DNA from 4 places in the Streptomyces sp. NPDC002446 genome. Region 2 is predicted to be linked to each of the others. Evidence: riboswitches for the same ligand, from Rfam matches in the RefSeq annotation. Region 2 holds a riboswitch; each other region holds the start of a gene.
What was found. Region 2 has a riboswitch for cobalamin ahead of ACWD6P_RS19080 (prenyltransferase/squalene oxidase repeat-containing protein). Riboswitches for the same ligand answer to the same signal wherever they lie in the genome.

Region 1 (3,304 bases), on a different contig from region 2:
GCGGCGACTCGCGACCGCGCCGATCTCGTCATCACCTTCACGCCCGAAGCGGCTCCACCGCCAACCCCTTCCCAAGCGACATCATCGATGTCATCATGACAACATGAGTGTCAATGAGGGGGGCGCGGGGACGCGCGACACCGGGCCGACGCCCACCGAAGACCTGCTGTACGGCGTCATCAGACGCCTGTGGCCGCTCCACCGCACGGTCGTCCGCGCGGTGGAGCGCGAGCTGACGGGCACGGGCCTGACCGCCGGCGAGCATGCCCTGCTGGACGCCCTTCGTAGCGAAGGGCCGCGGACCGTACCGCAGTTGGCCCGTTCGATGGGGCTGGACAGACAGCCGGTGCAGCGCTGGGTGAACCACGCCGCGGAGCTGGGCCTGGTCGTGACGGCACCCAACCCCGCGCACCGCCGCTCGTCCCTGATCGAGCTCACCGCCGAAGGAGCAGCGGCGATACGCAGGATCCAGGACTTCGAGTCGACGGAGCTGCGGCGCCGGCTGGCCGACCTGCCCGCCGACGACGTCCGCACCACGCTGCGCGTACTCGACCGACTCGACGAGGAATTCCGGCACCTGGCGAACACAGCGAACGAAGCGAACGACTCACACGTTCCCTCAACGAAAACCCTGAAAGCGCCGAAAGCCGCGAAAACCCCACAGCCGCGACAGTAACGACACCCAGCCCACCTCCCCCACTCACCGCCTCTCCCGCGCAAAGGACGACCCGGAGCATGACCCGAGCAATCACCGCCTGGTCCGAGATCGACAACGGCCTCGTGCCGGTCGACGACGGCGAGCTGTTCTACGAGACGGCCGGCTCGGGCCCCGCGGTGGTGCTGCTGCACGGCGGCATGCTCGACCAGCACATGTGGGACGAACAGTTCGCCTGGCTGGTGAACTCCGGCCTCCGCGCGATCCGCTACGACTTCCGCGGCCATGGCCTGTCCTCCACGGTGGCCGGGGACTACGCCAACCACGACGACCTGTGCGCCCTCCTCGACGCGCTCGATGTCCCCAGCGCCGTCCTCGTCGGCCTCTCCCACGGTTCGCGGGTCGCGCTCGACACCGCGATAGCCCACCCGGACCGGGTGACGGCCCTCGCGCTCGCCTCTCCCGGCATCAGCGGCCGCCCGTTCACCGACCCCTTCGTGCTGGAGCACATAAGGGAGCAGGTGGCGGCCATCGGCACGCCGGACGGCGCCGAGCGCTATGTGGAGCACTTCCTGCGGATGTGGGTGGACGGTCCGCATCGTGAACCCTCCGCCGTGCACCCGGGGTTCCGCGAGCGGATGCGCGCCTCGGCCATGGCCAACGTCGAGGTGCACGCCGACGGCCTTGGCGGCGGGATGCCCCTCGAGGTCGGGGCCGCCGACCGCCTGGGCGAGATCAGGGTGCCGACGGTCGTGTTCGACGGCGACCTCGACAGTTCGGACATCTCCGCCAACGCCCATGCGATAGCGCTGACCGTCCCCGGCGCCCGAAGAGTCCGCATACCGAGCGCGGCCCATATGGTCAATCTGGAGAACACCGCGCTCTACGACCGCGAACTGCACGCCTTCCTCTCGTCCTTGGCCTACTGACCTGCTGACATCGGTCGTCCTCCGTCCCCACCGGCAGCTAGAGTGGCCGGGCCGTGGTGTTCGGGAAGACCGGTGACGGACCTTGTGGTCCCAGGCCGGAGCGGCCCTCGCCACTGTGATCGGGGAGTTTCCGGCCCTTCTCCGTACGCGCATGGCGCGCGTACGGCGCCACTGACCGCAGCCTGCGGCCGGGAAGGCGGGGGCGGGAACAGCGTCAGCGAACCCGTAAGCCAGGAGACCGGCCACGGCATCTCACGAACTGATCCACGAGGTGCTGGAGCGTGACCGCCGGATGGCCCTGTCCACCGATACCCCGAAGCCCCCTGCCACGCCCGCGTTCCGCTGGCGCCGTCAGGACACCGTCCGCACCGCGGGCCTAATGGCCGTCATAGCCGGCCTGCATGTCGTCGCCTTCGGCGTGCTCTTCGTCCTCGTGGTCCCGAACCACTACTCCGTCGGAAGCCAGGTCTTCGGCGTCGGGCTCGGCATCACCGCGTACACCCTCGGCATGCGGCACGCCTTCGACGCCGACCACATCGCCGCGATCGACAACACCACCCGCAAGCTGATGGCCGACGGCAAGCGGCCGGTCTCGGTGGGCTTCTGGTTCGCGCTCGGCCACTCCAGCGTGGTCGTCGCGATGGCCGCCCTGGTGGCGGGCGGCGCCCAGCTCGCCGGCACCCTGCTCGACGACGAGTCCCGCACCCACCAGATCCTCGGCACTGTCGGCACCACCGTCTCGGGGACGTTCCTCTACCTCATCGCCGCCCTCAACCTCATCGCGCTGGCGGGGATCTGGCGGGTCTTCCAGGGCATGCGCGACGGCCGCTACGACGAGGCCGAGCTGGAGCAGCGCCTGGATTCCCGCGGTTTCATGAACCGCTTCCTGGGGCGCTTCACCCGCTCGATCTCCCGCCCCGGCCAGATGTTCCCGCTCGGCTTCCTCTTCGGGCTCGGCTTCGACACCGCGACCGAGGTGACCCTGATGGTGATGGCGGGCAGCGGCGCCGCGGCCGGCCTGCCGTGGTACGCGATCCTGTGCCTGCCGCTGCTGTTCGCCGCCGGCATGAGCCTCTTCGACACCCTCGACGGCACCTTCATGAACTTCGCCTACCAGTGGGCGTTCTCCAACCCGGTGCGCAAGGTCTACTACAACCTCACCATCACCGGTCTGTCGATCGCCGTCGCCTTCTTCATCGGCACCATCGAGCTGGTGACCGTGCTGCACGACAAACTCGCCCTCAGCGACCCCGTGACCAGCTGGATCTCCGCCATCGACCTCGACAACGTCGGCTTCATCATCGTCGGCCTGTTCGTGGTGGTGTGGGCCGCGGCGCTGGCGTACTGGCGGCTGAGCGGCGTGGAGAAGCGCTGGGCGAAGCGGGCGGAGTCGGCCGAGAGGGCCAAGACGGCGGAGCAGGCGGCGCCGACGTCGGCCTCCTGAGACACGGCACGGGTCCCGGCCGCCCCTCAGGTGGCCGACCCGGCCGCCGCGCCCGTCACCAGATCCGGCCCCCAGCGCCTCAGCGCCACCGCCAGATCCAGCGGCCGCAGCCGGTCCGCCTCCTCCGGCCCGGGCCAGTCCTCCCGCGGGACCCGCCACATCACCTCGAACTCGTTGCCGTCCGGGTCCTTGGCGTACAGGGACTTGGAGACGAGGTGGTCACTGGAGCCGACCAGCGCGCCGCACTCCGCGAGCCGCGCCTCGGCCGCGACGAGT
Region 2 (3,304 bases):
CTGGCCCGGCATCGCGGAGAGCAGATGCTGCCCGTTCGCCTCCAGCTGGGCGACGAGGTAGGCGGCGCCGCCGTCCGCGGCCTGCTGCGGCTCGGCGGCCTTCGGCTGCTTGCTGTCCTTGCAGGTCAGCGGCTTGACGGGGGTGTCCGCACCCTTGTCGGCCGGCGCCACGACAAAGCCCTTGCCCAGTGCGCCGGTCACGGCGGCCGCGGTGGCGTCCGCGTTCGGCGCCGCGCCCTTGAGCTGGAAGGTGAACGCACCGCGCTCGCCCTCCTTCGGGGCGCAGCCCAGCTGGAAGGTGAGCAGCGCCTCGTAGGGGGTCTTGCCGCCCTTCTTCGAGGTGACCGACTCCGGCTTCTCACCGGCCGCCGTGAGCGCGCCGATGACGACGGAGGTGGAGTTGGCGTCGCTGGCCGAGCCGGCCATCGAGCTCCAGCCACCGTCCTCGTTCTGCACCGACTTCAGCCAGCTCACGGCCTTCTTGACGGTCTCGCCGTGCCCGCCGAGCGCGGCCAGCGCCTGTACGGCGGCGGCCGTCTGGTTGGTGTCCCGCATCGCCTTGGCATCGCAGGGCTTGGCCGGCTCGGCGCGGAAGGCGGTGAACGAGCCGTCCGCACACTGCTGGCCGACCAGCCAGTCCACGGCCGAGGCCGCCGGCCGTACACCGACCGTGTCCTGCGCCAGCAGCGCGAGCGACTGCCGCCACACACCGTCGTACTGCGGGTCCTTGGTGCCGTAGAGCCCGTCGGGCAGCTTCTTGGGGGACGCCGACGGGCCGGCCGCGGGGGTCGCGAACGCGGCCGGGGCCGCGGCCGCGCCCAGCACCGCCGCGGCCGCCAGCGCCATGGCGGCGCGGCGCGCCACCAAGGCGACGGAGTGCGTCGAAGGGGCCTGGGGAGCCATGGGGGCCATCGGGTCGGTGCCTCTCGGGTCGGGTCGCGGCGGTGGTACGCAGCCGCGCTCGGCCGACCGCCGGACGCCGATCCTGCGATCGGGCGCGGTGGCACCGGGCTCAGCTCCGTATACCTCGACGGTGCCGCGCACCGGCCGTCCGCAGCGGCGGCGGTTCCGGTGGCGGGAGCCTTGGTCGTGCCCCACCGGGTGCTCCGGCTCGTACGGCCGTCGGCGTGCTGCCTGGACGGCCGTCCTCACGGTTGCGGGTCAGCGCCGGATTTCCACCGGCTTCCCCCGATCGGGTACGGATGAAGTTGTCCCGGACACCTTAACCGGCGCCCGGCCCGGGCTCGCCCGCGCGTACGGACGGGGGAGGCGGCAGGCGCCCTGCGCGGCCCGTGTGCCGCGCGCCCCCCGGCGCGTCACACCGCCTGGTAGGCCGCCGGGTCGGAGCCCGGTACCCGCTCCGCAACCCCCCGCTTCACCAGGTGGCGCAGATGCGCCTCGGCCTCCGAGAGGGCGATGTTCCGGGAGGCGTAGGGGATCCGTTCCCAGGGGCGGTTCCACTCCATGGCCACGGCGAGCTGCCAGGGGGTGAGCGGTTCGCGGAGCAGTGCTCTCAGTCCGGAGAGCCGCTCTTCGTGGTGAGCGATGAGCTCGCGTACGCGTGCGCCCGCGTCGCTGAAGGCGTGCTGGTGGGCGGGGAGCACCTCGGCGGGGGCGAGCCGGCCGATGCGTTCGAGGGAGGCGAGGTAGTCGCCCAGGGGGTCGGTCTCCGTGGCGTCGTCCGGGTCCTCGTACAGGCCGATGTGCGGGGTGATGCCGGGCAGGAGGTGGTCGCCGGAGAAGAGCCGCCCGAAGCCGCGAGCCCGCCCGCCCGGCCGCCCCTCCTCCGCCGGACGGTTCTCGCCCGCCGGCCGCTCCTCCTCCGCCGGACGGCGACCCGCTCCCGGATGCCTCTCCTCCAGGTGGAGGCACACATGCCCCGGCGTGTGCCCCGGCGTCCAGATGGCGCGCAGCCGGCGCCCCGGCAGGTCGATCAGCTCACCGGGGTCGATCCCACGGTCCGGCAGCGCGGCCCGTTGGCCGGGCACTCCGCGGCCGCCCCCGTTGGCGCGCGCCTCCCGGAGCGGCGCCAGATGGTCCTCCGGTGCGCCCGCCGCCGTCAGCTTGGCGATCAGATAGTCGAGCCACTGGCCCCGCTCGGCCTCGCGGGTGCGCCGGACCACGGCGGTGTCCGCCGCGTGCATCGCGACCCAGGCGCCGGAGGCCTCCCGAACCGCGGCGGAGAGGCCGTGGTGGTCGGGGTGATGGTGGGTGATCACGACGCCGTGGAGGTCGGTGACGGCGAAGCCGCAGGCGGCGACCCCGGCGACCAGGGTGTCCCAGGAGTCCGGGTCGTCCCAGCCGGTGTCGATGAGCACCGGTCCGCGGTCGGTCTCCAGGAGGTGGACGAGGGTGTGGCCGAGCGGGTTGTCCGGGATGGGGACGGCGATGCTCCACACTCCGCCCCGGTGGTCGGTCACCTGCGTGGTCATCCCGGTCCCCTCTCGGTGCGGCCAACACCCGGCGCCTCTCGGCGCGGCAGACCCGGCGCCTCCCGCCTCCCCTCACTATAACTAGAACTCGTTTCAAAGAGCCCTGAAGTCGCCTGCGCCGAACCGTTGTTGGGATTCCGTCCGCGCCGTGGACTCCTCCAGGTGGAACTGGTATCAGTTCCTGATGCGATGGCTCACCTGACGCAGCATCAGCACGCCGCGGCACCGGCACCCCGCACCCGCACCCGCACCGGCACCCCGCACCAGTACTCGGCATCAGAACCCCGCGTCAGGCGTCAGCGCGTACGTACCTCGGACAGGCGGCCCACCCGCAGGAGGCGGCAGCGATGAGCGACCTCGTCGAGCACGGAAAGCTCTACATAGGCGGAGAGTTGGTCGATCCGGCCGGCCGGGACACGATCGAGGTCATCTCGCCGCACACCGAACGGGTCATCGGCCGGGTCCCGCGCGCCTCGCGGGCCGATGTGGACCGCGCGGTGGCCGCGGCCCGTACGTCCTTCGAGTCCGGCGTGTGGGCGAACGCCCCGCTGGCGGACCGGATCGCGGTGGTGACCCGTATCAAGGACGCCTTCGCCGCGCGCAGCGAGGAGATCGCCCGGGTCATCAGCTCCGAGAACGGCACCCCCTACACCTCGGGCGTCATGGTGCAGTCGCTGGCCTCGGTGCTGGCGTGGGACGCGGCGCTGACCGTGGCCCGCGGTCTCGGAGCGGCCGGGGGCCGTCCCGCGGAAGACGGCAGCCCCTTCGAGGAGCGGCGGGCCGGTGTGCTGGGGCCGATCCTCGTACGGCGGGAGCCGGTCGGGGTGGTCGCGGCCGTGGTGCCGTGGAACGTCCCGCAGTTCACCGCCGCC
Region 3 (3,304 bases), on a different contig from region 2:
GCGGCGGGCCTGTTCGTAGTCGGCGGTGGATTCGGGGATCCACACATCGGGCTGCGGCCCCGGACGGTGGAGGGGGTCGGTGCCGGGGGAGTCATGCGGTGGCGGGCCGGTGCCCCCGGCCTGGCCCTGCCAGCGGTCGGCGGCGGCGAAGCCCTGGTCGACCTGGTCCTTGGCGGCGGAGTAGACGGTGATCTGGGCGCGCCGGCAGCCGCCGGGCAGATCGCTCTCGCCCTGCAGGGGGCGGGTGTTGAGCTCGGACATCTCATAGCGGAAGGCGGCCTGGCGCAGGGCGGGTTCGGCCTCCGGGGCGGTGAGCAGCCGCAGTTCGAGGGCCGGCGGGCAGTCCGGCAGCGGGCGCACCGCGTTCAGGGTGACCAGTACGCCGGCGGTGAGTGCGAGGACGGTGCCCAGCGCGAGCAGGAGCCGCAGCCGGCGCCGGATGTGCTGGTTGAACCAGCGGCGCAGCCGGACCCGCGGCGGCGTCGGCAGCCGGGCCTCGGGGGTGGCGAAGGACAGGATGACGTCGTCGACGGTGTTCTGCTTCGCGGAGCGGGGCTCCCAGACGTCGCCCATCGGGGTCCGCTCGCCGGCGAGCCGGGTGCGCAGCTCCCGCAGGAGGTCCTCGAAGGTGACGAAACGCCTGCCGGGGATGCCGTGTTCGAGGATCTGCACCATGGCGCGGGTGAAGAGGGTGCCGCCGGCCGGCTCCTCGCCGCTGAAGATGCGGCGGTTGGGCTGGGCGGCCATCAGCAGCGACACGGGTTTGCGCAGGGAGTGGAAGGCCCCGTCGGCGTTGCCGGCGTAGCAGCACTCCAGGACGATCACGATGCGCTCGGCCCGCGCGTGGTCCAGGCAGGAGAGCACCGCGTCCTGCCAGGAGACGGTGGTGTGGCTCTGCCGGGGCACCGAGGCGCCGACCATCAGCTGCAGATCGCCGCCGTCGCTGCCGACCCGGCCGTGGCCGGAGAAGTGCACCAGCAGCAGACCGCGCGCCTCGTCGGCGGCGGTCTTGAGCGCCTGCGCCACCTCCCACGGCTCCACGGGGCGGCAGACGGTGACCTCGTCGGCGGTGAACAGATCGGTGCCGGTCAGCGCGCGCCGGAGCTCGGGGGCGTTGTCCTCCACCGCCGGCAGACCGCTCAGCGCCGCATAGTCGTGGACACCGATGAGCACCGCGCGGTTGATCTTTCCCCGCGCGTCGTATTCGACCATCCGGGTCAGCCCTCGCCGGTGCTGCCGCCCTCATGCGCCGGGCTGCCGGGATCCGGGCGTTCGGTGTCGCCGACCGCGTGCAGCTCGCCGCCCGTGCCGACGTCGACGGCGGGCACCTCGCCCTCGGCCCGCTCCTCCTTGCGGCGCCGCAGCCACTCCCGCAGGGCGATGCCGAGGCCCTTGGCGGCCTCGGCGGCGACCGCACCCACGATCACCAGGATCAGGTCGTCCACGCCCACGGCCATGTCGGCCGGGCCGGGTGCGGCGGCCGGGTCCGTGCCGTCCGCCTCGTGCGCGGGCCGCGGCCGCTGCTCCCACGCGTGTTCCCGACGGGTCAGCCAGGGTTCGCGCTCCAGCCACGCGCGGAGGTCGTCGATGTCCTGCTGCGGATTGTTCGTCCCCGTGATCCTGATGCGGATCTCGTGATGACCGGCGCTCTCCGGCATCCCCCAGCCCCCTTCCGGCGGCCCCTTCGCCGCCGTGCACCCGATAGTGACGTGGGATCAGGTGCGGGGGCAACCGTCTGTGACGCCGTTGCCACCCTGTGGCGTGTGCCACAGCCCCTGCCACGGGGCAGCGTCGCAGGTCAAGGGTGAGTTGACGGGCATTCGCGGGGCGTGGTGGACTGCCGGAGCCAATCGGCGACAGATGAGGAAGTCCGGTGAGAATCCGGCGCGGTCCCGCCACTGTCACCGGGGAGCGTTCCTCCAGCGAAGGCCACGGTCCGCCTCGTGTACGCCGCACCGCGTACACAGGACTGGAAGGCCGGAGGCCACGCCGATCCGGGAGCCAGGAGACTCTTGTCGCCGTCACGTCGAGCCAGGGCGCGGACCCTGAGTGAGGACATACCGCCATGCCCGGCCGCCGTTCGAGAGCCCCACTTCCCGCTGCCGCAGGGCCCCTTCGAGGCCTGACGGCGGGCTGACCCGATGCGCGGCGAACACGCGGGATATGCGTGCGGCGCGGTCCTCGGCTTCCTCGGCGATCTGATCGCGGCGGATCCGCGGCGCGGCCATCCGGTGGCCGCGTTCGGCCGGGCCGCGGGCGCCGTGGAACGCCGGCTGTGGCGCGACCACCGCGGGTACGGTGCGGCGCACGCCGTGCTGTGCGCGGGCGGTGCGGCCGCCGGTGCCGCGCTGGTCCAGCGCGCCGTGGGAGGCCACCGCGGCGCCCGGGTCGCGCTGACCGCGGCGACGGTCTGGGCCGTGCTGGGCGGCACCTCGCTGGGCCGCGAGGCACGGGCCGTCGGCGGTGCGCTCGCGGCGGCGGATCTGGACGTGGCGCGGGAGCGGCTGCCGCATCTGTGCGGTCGCGATCCCCAGGCGCTGGACGGCGGGCAGATGGCCCGCGCGGTGGTGGAGTCGGTCGCCGAGAACACCTCGGACGCGGTGGTGGGCGCCCTGGTGTGGGGCGCGTTGGGCGGTGTGCCCGGTCTCGTGGCGTTCCGCGCCGTCAACACCCTGGACGCGATGGTGGGTCACAAGTCGCCGCGCCACCGCCGCTTCGGCTGGGCCTCGGCCCGGCTCGACGACCTCGCCGGCTGGCCCGGCTCCCGGCTGACCGCCGCACTGACCGTGCTCGCCGGTCCCGACCGGCGCGGCGCGCTGCGGGCCTGGCGGGCGGACGGCGGTGCGCACCCGAGCCCCAACGCGGGCCCGGTGGAGGCGTCGTTCGCGGGTGCTCTGGGCGTACGGCTGGGCGGCACGCTGGCGTACGGCGGGCGGGTCGAGCACCGCCCGGTGCTCAACGGCGGGGCACGGCCGGTCGCGGTGGACGACATCGAGCGGGCGGTGCGGCTCTCGCGCCGGGTGAGTGTGCTGGCGCTGGCGACGACGGTGGCGGGGCGGCTGGCGGTGGGCGCGCTGCGGCGCGGGATCGGGAGGCAACGGTGAGCGGGCGGTTGGCGGGGTCCGGCGGGGGCGTCGGCGGTGGTCTGCTGGTGGCGGGTACGACGTCCGACGCCGGCAAGAGCGTGGTGACGGCGGGGATCTGCCGCTGGCTGGTCCGGCAGGGCGTCAAGGTGGCGCCGTTCAAGGCGCAGAACATGTCGCTGAACTCGTTCGTCACGCGCGAGGGCGCGGAGATCGGCCGG
Region 4 (3,304 bases), on a different contig from region 2:
GGTCGTCCAGCGGACCGTCATCGGCTCGGGCCGGGAGATGTCCCCGGCCAGGATCGGCGGGCGGACATAGCGGGTGCCGTACGACTGGACCCAGCCTTGCCGGGTGGCGAGGTAGCCGGTGAGCTGCTCGGCGAAGTACTGGACCATGTCGTTGCGCTCCGGCTCGCCGTGCACGAGGACGTCGAGACCGGCCTTCTCCTGGAAGGCGAGGACCTCGTGGATCTCCGCCGCGATGCGCTCCTCGTAGGCCGCGGCGTCGATCCGGCCGGCGCGCAGGTCGGCGCGGGCGGTGCGCAGTTCGGCGGTCTGCGGGAACGAGCCGATGGTGGTCGTCGGCAGCAGCGGCAGCCCGAGGTGGGCGCGCTGGGCGGCGGCCCGCTCGGCGTACGGTGCCGAGCGGCGCGCGTCGCCGTCGGTGACGGCCGCGGCGCGGGCGCGTACCGCGGGGTCATGGGTGAGCGCGGAGCCGGCCCGGGAGGCCAGGGCGGCGCGGTTGGCGGCGAGTTCGGCCCTGATGGACCCGGTGCCCCGGGCCAGGCCGCGCGCCAGCGTGACGATCTCCGCGCACTTCTGACGGGCGAAGGACAGCCAGCGGGCGATCTGCGGGTCGACCTCGGGCTCGGCGGCGGCGTCCAGCGGGACGTGCAGCAGCGAGCAGGAGGAGGACACGTCCACCCGGTCGGCGAGGCCGAGCAGGGTGCCCAGCGTGGCCAGCGACTTCTCGAAGTCGTTGAGCCAGACGTTGCGGCCGTTGACGACGCCGGCCACCAGCCGCTTGCCGGGCAGCCCGCCGGCCGCGGCGAGATCGGCGAGGTTGGCGGCCGCGGCGCCGGTGAAGTCCAGCGCCAGCCCGTCGACCGGCGCCTTCGCCAGCACCGGCAGCGCCTCGCCGAGCCGGTCGAAGTACGAGGCGACCAGCAGCTTCGGGCGGTCGGTGAGGGTGCCCAGGTCGCGGTAGGCGCGCGCCGCGGCGTTCAGCTCGGCGGGGGAGCGGTCCTGGACGAGGGCGGGCTCGTCGAGCTGCACCCACTCGGCGCCCGCCGCCCGGAGGTCGGCGAGCACCTCGGCGTAGACGGGCAGCAGCCGGTCGAGCAGTGTCAGCGGATCGAAGCCCGCCGCGACGCCGGGCGCGGGCTTGGCCAGCAGGAGGTAGGTGACCGGGCCGACCAGCACCGGGCGGGCGGCCAGGCCGAGTTCGAGGGCTTCGGTCAGCTCGGCGACCTGCTTGGCGGAGTCCGCGGCGAAGACCGTGTCCGGGCCCAACTCCGGTACGAGATAGTGGTAGTTGGTGTCGAACCACTTGGTCATCTCCAGCGGCGCCACCTCCTGGGTGCCGCGGGCCATCGCGAAGTAGCCGTCCAACCGGTCGGCGGCCACCGCGGCACGGTGCCGCTCCGGGATCGCACCGACCATCACGCTGGTGTCCAGGACGTGGTCGTAGTAGGAGAAGTCGCCGGTCGGCACCTCGTCGATACCGGCCTCGGCGAGCCGCTGCCAGTTGCCGCGGCGCAGCCCGGCCGCGGTGGTCCGCAGGGCGTCCGCGCTCACCCGGCCCTTCCAGTAGCCCTCGATGGCCCTCTTCAGTTCACGGTTCTGCCCCTGCCGGGGGTAGCCGTGCACGGTGGCCCGTACTGCCGCCGCTGCGGATGTGCTGGTCACGGAACTCTCCTTCGCGAGTGTCGACTCGACCCCGGGGACGGGGGAGGGCGCGAAGGGTGGCCGAACCGGGCGGATGGGTGGGTGCGCTGCCGCCGCCCGTGCCGCCTGACTTGTCCGCCGACCCGCCCTCGAGGTCACCGAGATCACCCCGCACACAGGTCGCACGGGGGCACTGGCAGGTATTCGGACTCGTGGGCACATCCGCCGAGGCGGACACCTACTGGCCGTCGCTTCCCAGACCCGGCCGGGTCCAGTGCGTATGACGGCGGTCGTTCCCACTCACCGCTGCGGGGCAGTCCCGGATTCACACCGGGTTCCCTCTTACGACGCGCCTGCCTGGCGGGCAGGGCGAACCAGACGCACTCGTCACCTTAGGCCCTTCCGCAGGCATCGGGTATCCGCATTCGAGCAGGCCTTGAGCTGGAGTGCGCTCCAGCGCCTAGCGTGCCGATCACGTACCGAGCGAAGGGAACACCGTGCGCTACACACTGTTCGGCAGGACCGGTCTGCGGGTGAGCGAGCTGAGCCTGGGGACCATGACCTTCGGCGAGGAGTGGGGGTGGGGCGCCGGCAAGGAGACCAGCGGCCGGATCCTGGACGCCTACGCGGACGCCGGCGGCAACTTCGTCGACACCGCGAACAACTACACTGACGGCGCCGCCGAGCGGATGCTCGGGGAGCTGCTCGAAGGGCGCCGGGACGGGTTCGTCCTCGCCAGCAAGTACACCTGCGCGACCCGCAAGGGCGATGTGAACGCGGCCGGCAACCACCGCAAGAACCTCGTCCGGTCGGTGGAGGCGAGTCTGGACCGGCTGCGCACCGACCACCTCGATGTGCTGTGGGTGCATGCACGGGACAACTTCACCCCGGTCGAGGAGGTCATGCGGGCGCTCGACGACCTGGTGCGTTCCGGCAAGGTCCAGTACATCGGCGTCTCCGACTGGCCCGCCTGGGAGATCGCGCAGGCCAACACGCTCGCCGAGCTGCGCGGTTGGACGGCCTTCGCGGGCTCGCAGCTGCGCTACAACCTGCTGGAGCGCACGCCGGAGCGGGAGTTGCTGCCGCAGGCCCGCGCCTTCGACCTGGCCGTGCTGGCCTGGGCGCCGCTCGCCGCCGGGAGGCTCACCGGAAAGTACCGCCGTGGCGGGACCGGGCGGCTGGACGTCGTCGCTGGCGACCCGCGGGACGGTGCGGGGGACGAGACCGTCACCGCGGTGCTGGAGATCGCCGAGCAGGGCGGCTGGAGCCCGGCGCAGGTGGCGCTGGCGTGGCTGCGCAGCCGGCCGGGCAACATCGTCCCGATCATCGGGGCCACCAAGGAGAGCCAGCTCGCCGACAACCTCGCGAGCGTCGGTGTCGAGCTGGACGCCGACGCGCTGGCCCGGCTGGACGCGGTGAGCGCGGTGCCGCTGGGCTTCCCGCACGACTTCCTGCGGGAGCCGGCCATCACCGAGAACGTCTACGGGGACCGCTGGGCCGACATCGAGGACCGGCGCTCCACATACCGCCGTACGACCGGCGGGATCCGCTGACCGGATGTCCTCCCCGGGCCCGGTACGACGCACGCCGCCGCCCGGAAGGCCGGGCGGCGGCGTGCGCGCACTGCGGTCAGGCGCCGGGCGTCACTTCAGCGCGCTGCGCTGCT

Region 1: it holds a riboswitch for cobalamin, as region 2 does, so the genes downstream of both, ACWD6P_RS26890 (HoxN/HupN/NixA family nickel/cobalt transporter) here and ACWD6P_RS19080 (prenyltransferase/squalene oxidase repeat-containing protein) in region 2, are expected to answer to the same signal.
Region 3: it holds a riboswitch for cobalamin, as region 2 does, so the genes downstream of both, ACWD6P_RS29220 (cobalamin biosynthesis protein) here and ACWD6P_RS19080 (prenyltransferase/squalene oxidase repeat-containing protein) in region 2, are expected to answer to the same signal.
Region 4: it holds a riboswitch for cobalamin, as region 2 does, so the genes downstream of both, metE (5-methyltetrahydropteroyltriglutamate--homocysteine S-methyltransferase) here and ACWD6P_RS19080 (prenyltransferase/squalene oxidase repeat-containing protein) in region 2, are expected to answer to the same signal.

Annotation. Positions count from the first base shown of each region.
Region 1 covers NZ_JBSFYC010000056.1:25,501-28,804, reverse strand. The annotation lists gene ACWD6P_RS26905 (nucleoside/nucleotide kinase family protein) at 1-99, shown strand, start outside; gene ACWD6P_RS26900 (MarR family winged helix-turn-helix transcriptional regulator) at 104-676, shown strand; gene ACWD6P_RS26895 (alpha/beta fold hydrolase) at 736-1,584, shown strand; cobalamin riboswitch at 1,622-1,845, shown strand; gene ACWD6P_RS26890 (HoxN/HupN/NixA family nickel/cobalt transporter) at 1,844-3,028, shown strand; gene ACWD6P_RS26885 (VOC family protein) at 3,055-3,304, opposite strand, start outside.
Region 2 covers NZ_JBSFYC010000031.1:12,704-16,007, forward strand. The annotation lists gene ACWD6P_RS19080 (prenyltransferase/squalene oxidase repeat-containing protein) at 1-912, opposite strand, end outside; cobalamin riboswitch at 1,080-1,227, opposite strand; gene ACWD6P_RS19085 (MBL fold metallo-hydrolase) at 1,317-2,432, opposite strand; gene ACWD6P_RS19090 (aldehyde dehydrogenase) at 2,780-3,304, shown strand, end outside.
Region 3 covers NZ_JBSFYC010000066.1:32,911-36,214, reverse strand. The annotation lists gene ACWD6P_RS29230 (caspase family protein) at 1-1,212, opposite strand, end outside; gene ACWD6P_RS29225 (hypothetical protein) at 1,218-1,658, opposite strand; cobalamin riboswitch at 1,863-2,012, shown strand; gene ACWD6P_RS29220 (cobalamin biosynthesis protein) at 2,142-3,104, shown strand; gene ACWD6P_RS29215 (cobyric acid synthase) at 3,101-3,304, shown strand, end outside.
Region 4 covers NZ_JBSFYC010000006.1:58,294-61,597, reverse strand. The annotation lists gene metE (5-methyltetrahydropteroyltriglutamate--homocysteine S-methyltransferase) at 1-1,659, opposite strand, end outside; cobalamin riboswitch at 1,817-2,033, opposite strand; gene ACWD6P_RS05595 (aldo/keto reductase) at 2,136-3,191, shown strand; gene ACWD6P_RS05590 (L,D-transpeptidase family protein) at 3,282-3,304, opposite strand, start outside.